3 regions of the Hymenobacter qilianensis genome follow, and region 2 is predicted to be linked to each of the others. Evidence: riboswitches for the same ligand, from Rfam matches in the RefSeq annotation. Region 2 holds a riboswitch; each other region holds the start of a gene.
What was found. Region 2 has a riboswitch for S-adenosylmethionine ahead of metH (methionine synthase). Riboswitches for the same ligand answer to the same signal wherever they lie in the genome.

Region 1: linked by a shared signal. The riboswitch ahead of IEW06_RS09785 (amino acid permease) and the one ahead of metH (methionine synthase) in region 2 are both predicted to bind S-adenosylmethionine.
Region 3: linked by a shared signal. The riboswitch ahead of IEW06_RS02875 (O-acetylhomoserine aminocarboxypropyltransferase/cysteine synthase family protein) and the one ahead of metH (methionine synthase) in region 2 are both predicted to bind S-adenosylmethionine.

Annotation. Positions count from the first base shown of each region.
Region 1 covers NZ_BMFN01000002.1:451,105-453,367, reverse strand. The annotation lists gene IEW06_RS09790 (EcsC family protein) at 1-570, shown strand, start outside; SAM riboswitch class I at 664-774, shown strand; gene IEW06_RS09785 (amino acid permease) at 1,123-2,263, shown strand, end outside.
Region 2 covers NZ_BMFN01000001.1:1,544,759-1,547,021, reverse strand. The annotation lists gene IEW06_RS06580 (M16 family metallopeptidase) at 1-1,116, shown strand, start outside; SAM riboswitch class I at 1,231-1,338, shown strand; gene metH (methionine synthase) at 1,410-2,263, shown strand, end outside.
Region 3 covers NZ_BMFN01000001.1:680,335-682,597, forward strand. The annotation lists gene IEW06_RS02870 (LysM peptidoglycan-binding domain-containing protein) at 1-295, shown strand, start outside; SAM riboswitch class I at 480-594, shown strand; gene IEW06_RS02875 (O-acetylhomoserine aminocarboxypropyltransferase/cysteine synthase family protein) at 974-2,263, shown strand, end outside.

The sequences.
Region 1 (2,263 bases), on a different contig from region 2:
TTGTTTGGGTCTATGCACACTACGCGCCAGCCGCTGCTGGAAGCGCCGTGGGTGGCGCGCGAAACGACGGTCCGCACCCGCATCCGCTACTACCGCAACACGGCTTCGGCCGAAGGTGCCGTGACGGGGGCGGGGGGCTTTTTGCTGGGGTTGGCCGACTTTCCGCTGCTGCTGAGCCTCAAGCTCAAGCTGCTCTTCGACGTAGCCGCCCTCTACGGCCACGACGTGCGCGACTACACCGAGCGGCTTTATCTGCTGCACATTTTCCAGCTGGCCTTTTCCAGTCAGCACACCCGCAATGAGGTGTACCGCCGCATGGCCGATTGGGACACCTACCGCCACACCCTACCCACCGACGTGAACGAGTTTGACTGGCGCACCTTTCAGCAGGAGTACCGTGACTACATCGATTTGGCGAAGCTGGCCCAGCTAGTGCCGGTGATTGGGGCGGCAGTAGGGGCGGTGGCCAACTACCGACTTATCGAGCAGCTCGGCGAAACGGCCATGAACTGCTACCGAATGCGCCAGCTGGCAGCGGCGGGCACTATTTTGCCCCCCAGCGCTGGCTAAGTTGCGTTGCAGGAGAGAAAGAGTAGGTGCATTTGCAAGTACGCCCGGCCGGAGCCTACCTTTGCAGTCCAATTCTTTCTGATCAAAGGATTGTTTTTATACCGAGGCGTGGAGAGAAAGGCTCGACGAAACGCCGGCAACCCCCAACACAATTGGAACGGTGCCAACCGAGGTCAGCGCAAGTATCGACTGACTATATAAAAACAGCTTGCCGTGAACATTCACTTCCAATCCGCTCCCGTTTACTTCGCCACCACGCCGCCCCAACCGCTAAGTTGGGCTGCCTGTTCGAATATGGGTTGTTGCTGTTGTTGAGCGTTCGTCAATTTCCTCTTTTTCTTGGCTTTGCCTACCCGCGGCGGCAAGTAGTAGCTGCTGGGGGCATTTCTGCTCTGATTTCAGCCACCGCTTTGACTGAAGATCAGCTGGTAGTTTGATTGCTGAATCGGTGAAAACCGCTTTTGCTTTCGGTCTGACTGCTACGGCCGAGCTTATTTTCTCTTACCTCCTTTCTTTTTATTTACCACGAGGCGCGGCTTCGGGCTACCTTTTATGCTCAAAAAATCACTGGAATTGCTGCGGCAAGAGGCGGCCGAAACCGGCACACACACCCTTAAGCGCAGTCTGAGTGCCTTCAACCTGGTCGCCATCGGGGTAGGGGTTATAATAGGGGCGGGGCTCTTCTCCCTTACTGGCATTGCGGCTGCCAATCATACTGGGCCAGCTGTTACGCTCTCGTTTTTGGTGGCCGCTGTTGGCTGCGCTTTCTCGGCCTTGTGTTATGCGGAGTTCGCGTCCATGGTGCCCGTGGCTGGCTCGGCTTATACCTATTCCTACGCGACGCTGGGCGAGCTGTTTGCCTGGATTATCGGTTGGGATTTAGTGCTTGAATACTCAGTAGGTGCCGCTGCTGTGGCCATTAGCTGGTCGCAGTACCTGACGCGGTTTTTGGCCAAATACGACCTGCATATTCCCGCTCAGCTCGTTATGTCGCCCTTCGAGACCTCTACTTTGGCCGATGGCTCGGTGGTGCACGGGTTTGTCAATCTGCCCGCCATTCTGATCGTGCTGGCCATCACAGCCATCGTGATTCGGGGTACGCAGGGGTCGGCTTGGGTCAACGCGACCATTGTGGCCCTGAAGGTATCGGTGGTGCTAGTGTTCATTGCCCTGGGCTGGCAGTATATCGATCCGGCTAACTATCAGCCTTATATTCCGGCCAATACGGGCACCTTTGGCGAGTTCGGGTTGAGCGGAATTCTGCGCGGAGCCGGCGTGATATTCTTCGTCTTTATCGGCTTTGATATTGTGGCGACGATGGCGCAGGAAGCAAAAAAGCCCCAGCGTGATATGCCCATTGGTATCATTGGCTCCCTGCTGGTGTGTACTGTATTATTTGTGCTCTTCGGACACGTTATGACGGGTTTGGCCAACTATACGGAGTTTAAAAACAGCGCCGCGCCGGTAGCTATTGCCATCGAGAAAACGCCGTATGCTTGGCTGAGTCAAGCCATTATCGTCGCTATTCTGATTGGCTACACCTCCGTAATTCTGGTAGATTTGCTGGGCCAGTCGCGGGTGTTTTTCTCTATGTCGCGCGATGGGTTATTGCCCAAAATCTTCTCCGAGATTCACCCTCGCTTCCAAACGCCTTACAAATCAAATGTCCTGCTGGCGGCCTTGATTAGCGCTT
Region 2 (2,263 bases):
GGCACTACCACGCTCTCCGCCAAGCAGATATCGGAGAAAGTAGCCCGTATGGGTGGTTCGCTCAGCGTATCGGTGGGGCCAAATCAGACCTTTATCACTGGTTCAGTGCTATCCGAATACGGCCCGGAACTGGTGAACCTGATGGCTGATGTGGTGCAAAACCCCGCATTCCCGCCTTCTGAGATTGAGCGCATCAAAAACGACTTTAAGCGTGAGAACAACCTTTCTCGCTCCCAGCCAGGCACTCAGGCTCGCACGAAGTTCACGATGGCCATGTACAAAGGCCACCCCTACGGACGCGACATTCCCACCGACGCCGAAGTAAACGCTTACGGCCCGGAGCAGGTGCGCGACTTTTACACCAAGCAGTTTGGGGCCCAGCGCACGGCCGTATACGCCGCCGGCAAGTTTGACGAAAAGGCTATGCGCGAGGCGGTTACATCTTCGCTAAGCAACTGGACCAAAGGCCCCGCTCCGCGCATTGAGATTGCCAAGCCCATCACCAAAACCGACCTGATGGTGCAGGACCGGCCCGGCGCGCCCCAATCTACGCTAGTTATCGGCTTGCCCGTCGTTGACCCTACGCACCCCGATTTCACGCGCCTCCGTGTGATGAATTCCCTGCTGGGGGGCTCTTTTGGCTCACGTATCACCAGCAATATCCGCGAGAATAAAGGTTACACCTACTCGCCTTCCAGCAGCATAAATGCCCGCTACCGCGTGGGTGAGTGGACCGAAGTGGCCGACGTAACGACGGAGCACACGGGTAACTCGCTCAAGGAAATTGTTTACGAAATAGATCGTTTGCAAAAAGAAGCGCCCACGGAAGCTGAATTGGAAGGCATCAAAAACTACGAGGCCGGCCTGTTTGTGCTGCGCAACTCCACTCCGGCCGGCATTATCGGTCAGCTCAGCTTCCTCGATTTGCACGGCCTCCCCGACAGCTACCTCACCAACCAAGTGAAAGAGATTCACGCCATTACTCCGAAAGAGGTGCAGGATGCGGCCAAGAAATACGTCCGCCCCGATGAGATGACCATCGTGGTAGTAGGCGATAAAAAGGTGATTGAGCCGCAGTTGAAGAAGTTTCAGGCGGAGCGCAAGAAGTCGCTTTAATACGCTTTCCACATTTTAGTAAGAAGGGACTGGCCAGCAGGTCAGTCCCTTCTTGTTTTAGGCTCTAAAATCAGAGTAAACTTTTTTCGTCGTCTTGCTGTATCTTTGCTCAGCTACTTATCCAGAAAGACCGAGGGACTGGGCCCTACGACGTCTTGGCAACCTGAGTAAAACAAGGTGCCAACTCCCATTTTGCCCCCCACGGGCAGAAGAAGATAAGTGCGGAGCCCGCGTTGCGAGGTTCTCTTTCTGGATAAGCAGCGCTAAAAACGCCTTTTTCCAAAGGAGACCTTATGAAAACGACTCGCCCCGCCTCCCCCCTCTACGACATTCTCCAACAGCGCATTCTGGTGCTCGATGGCGCCATGGGCACCATGATTCAGCGCCATCCGCTGACGGAGGAGGACTTCCGGGGCACGCGCTTCGCCGATCATCCCAAGCCCTTGCGCGGCAACAACGACCTGCTCAGCCTGACCAGACCGGATATTATCCGCGGTATTCACGCTGAATATTTCGCCGCCGGGGCCGACATGGTGGAAACCAACACCTTCAGCGGCACTACCATCGCCCAGGCCGACTATGGGTTGGAGCATTTGGCCTACGAGCTCAACTACGAGTCGGCGCGGATTGCGAAAGAAGTTGCCGACGAGTTTACGGCCCGCGAGCCGCATAAGCCGCGCTTCGTAGCTGGTGCCATCGGGCCCACCAATCGTACTGCTTCCCTCTCACCCGACGTGAACCGCCCCGGCTTCCGCGCCGTGACCTTCGATGAGCTGGCAACGGCTTACCACGAGCAGGTGCGCGGCCTGGTGGAAGGTGGCTCCGACACGCTGCTGATTGAAACCATCTTCGATACGCTGAATGCCAAAGCGGCTCTGTATGCCGTGCAGAAATTCTTCGACGAAGGCGGTCGGGTTGTGCCGGTCATGATTTCGGGCACCATTACGGATGCCTCGGGCCGTACGCTTTCGGGGCAGACGGTGGAAGCTTTCTGGAACTCTATCAGTCACTTGCCGCTGCTGAGCGTGGGTTTGAACTGCGCCCTTGGGGCTGATCAGCTGCACGTATATGTGAAGGAGCTGAGCCGCATTGCTGATGTGCACGTGTCGGCTTATCCGAATGCTGGTTTGCCTAATGCTTTTGGGGG
Region 3 (2,263 bases), 860 kb from region 2:
ACTGTTCGATTTCTTAACCAATAAAGGCGACGAAAAACCGGTTCAGCCGGCTGCCAACCCTAACCAGAAGGCTAATACTGACTTCTTTGGCAACGCCAACCAGCCCGCTGCCCCTACGGCCGCTCAAGGCACGCAATACACAGTAGTTAGCGGCGATTCACTTTCTAAAATCGCGAAGAAGCACTACGGTGACGCCGCTAAGTGGCACCAGATTTATGACGCCAACAAGTCAACCATTGGTTCGAACCCCGATCATATCGAAGTAGGCCAGGTTTTGACCTTGCCCCAAGCTTAAGTACACCCGAGGCTAAATTGTAGTCAAAAAGCCCCCCAGCAAAATGTTGGGGGGCTTTTTTGCTTGTTACTCATTGAGTTAGCCTCCGTAAAAACTTTTTATTGCATTTGGCGTTCTCATTTCGAACTGTACATTTGCACTTACCAACCCGGTACTCCTCGTTATCGACGAGACAGTTTTTCAGATTTTATACAGAAGCGGCGAGAGAACAGGCTCCCTGACCCGCTGGCAACCTTCATTGTTTTGAAAGGTGCCAATTCCTGCCCGTTCGGCCATTTTGCCAGCGGGAGATATAAGCTGAGTGCCATGAAAAACACTGCTTTTTCCTTCTTACTTCACCCGTTTGTCCCGGCTGCTTCCTTGCGCCTTGGTTGGCTTGCGGGTTTCTGCGTTTTGCCCCCTGCCGTTGGCAGTTATGAGGCTACGCGAATGTGCTGTTGTTGCGCATGCTGTTGCTAAGCTGGCTTCCGGTTTAGACCCTTTCCTCTTTAGTCGTTTCAAAACCGTGTCGCACGCTGGGCTTTATGCTCGCTCCGACGGTAGGTTTTCGCCCGTCTCTGTCTAGCTCTTTTGGCTACGGAGCCCGCTCAGCTTGCCGCCTCCTGCGGCCCTGATGCGCCTAACTATCTGCATCTTCTCATCTCTTCCTAGTTCAAATAAAACTCAATCAGACTTACTATGTCCACGCAAAACCTGCACTTCGAAACGCTCCAACTACACGCTGGCCAGCAGCCCGATCCCACTACTGGCTCGCGCGCCGTTCCTCTCTACCAGACCACTTCTTACGTGTTTAAAAACGCTGAACACGGGGCTAATCTATTTGCCCTTAAGGAGTTCGGCAACATTTATACGCGCCTCATGAACCCCACCACCGATGTGTTTGAGCAACGGGTGGCAGCCTTGGAAGGTGGCGTGGCCGCGTTGGCTACCAGTTCGGGGCAGGCAGCCCAGTTTCTGGCGCTGAACAACATCCTACAGGGCGGCGATAACTTCGTGAGCACCCAGCACCTCTACGGTGGTACCTACAACCAATTCAAGGTGGCTTTCAAGCGCTTAGGTATCGAAGCCCGCTTTGCCGATGGCGACACCCCCGAAAGCTTTGAGGCACTGATCGACGACAACACCAAGGCGCTTTACCTCGAAACCATTGGCAATCCCAGCTTCAGCATCCCCGATTTTGAGCGCATTGCTGCCATTGCTGACAAGCACGACCTACCCCTCATCGTTGATAACACGTTCGGCGCGGGCGGTTACTTGTTTCGCCCCCTGGAGCACGGCGCGCACATCGTGGTAGAGTCGGCCACAAAATGGATTGGCGGCCACGGCACCAGCATTGGCGGCGTGATTGTGGACGGGGGCAAATACGACTTCGGCAACGGCAAGTTTCCGCAGTTTACGGAGCCATCAGAAGGCTACCACGGCCTCGTCTTCAACGATGTCTTCGGCAAAGGCGGACCGTTTGGCAACATTGCCTTTATCATTAGGGCACGGGTAGAAGGCCTGCGCGATTTTGGTCCTGCTATTAGCCCCTTCAACTCATTCCTGCTGTTGCAAGGCCTCGAAACCCTGTCGTTGCGCGTAGACCGGACGGTAGAAAATGCGCAAAAGCTGGCCGAATGGCTGGAACAGCATCCGCAGGTGGAAGCCGTAAATTACCCGGGCTTGAAAAGCAGCCGCTACCACACCTTAGCCCAGAAATACCTGAAGCGCGGCGCAGGTGGCGTACTGACTTTCAGCATAAAAGGCAGCAAAGAAACAGCCACGCACTTCATCGACAACTTAAAGCTGGTGAGTCATCTGGCTAACGTGGGCGATGCGAAAACGCTGATCATTCAGCCCGCTGCCACTACCCACCAGCAGCTCTCCGATCAGGAGCAAATAGCGGCTGGCGTGACGCCCACGCTGCTGCGCATTTCTCTGGGCTTGGAGCACATCGAAGACATCAAAGCTGACCTGCAGAACGCCTTC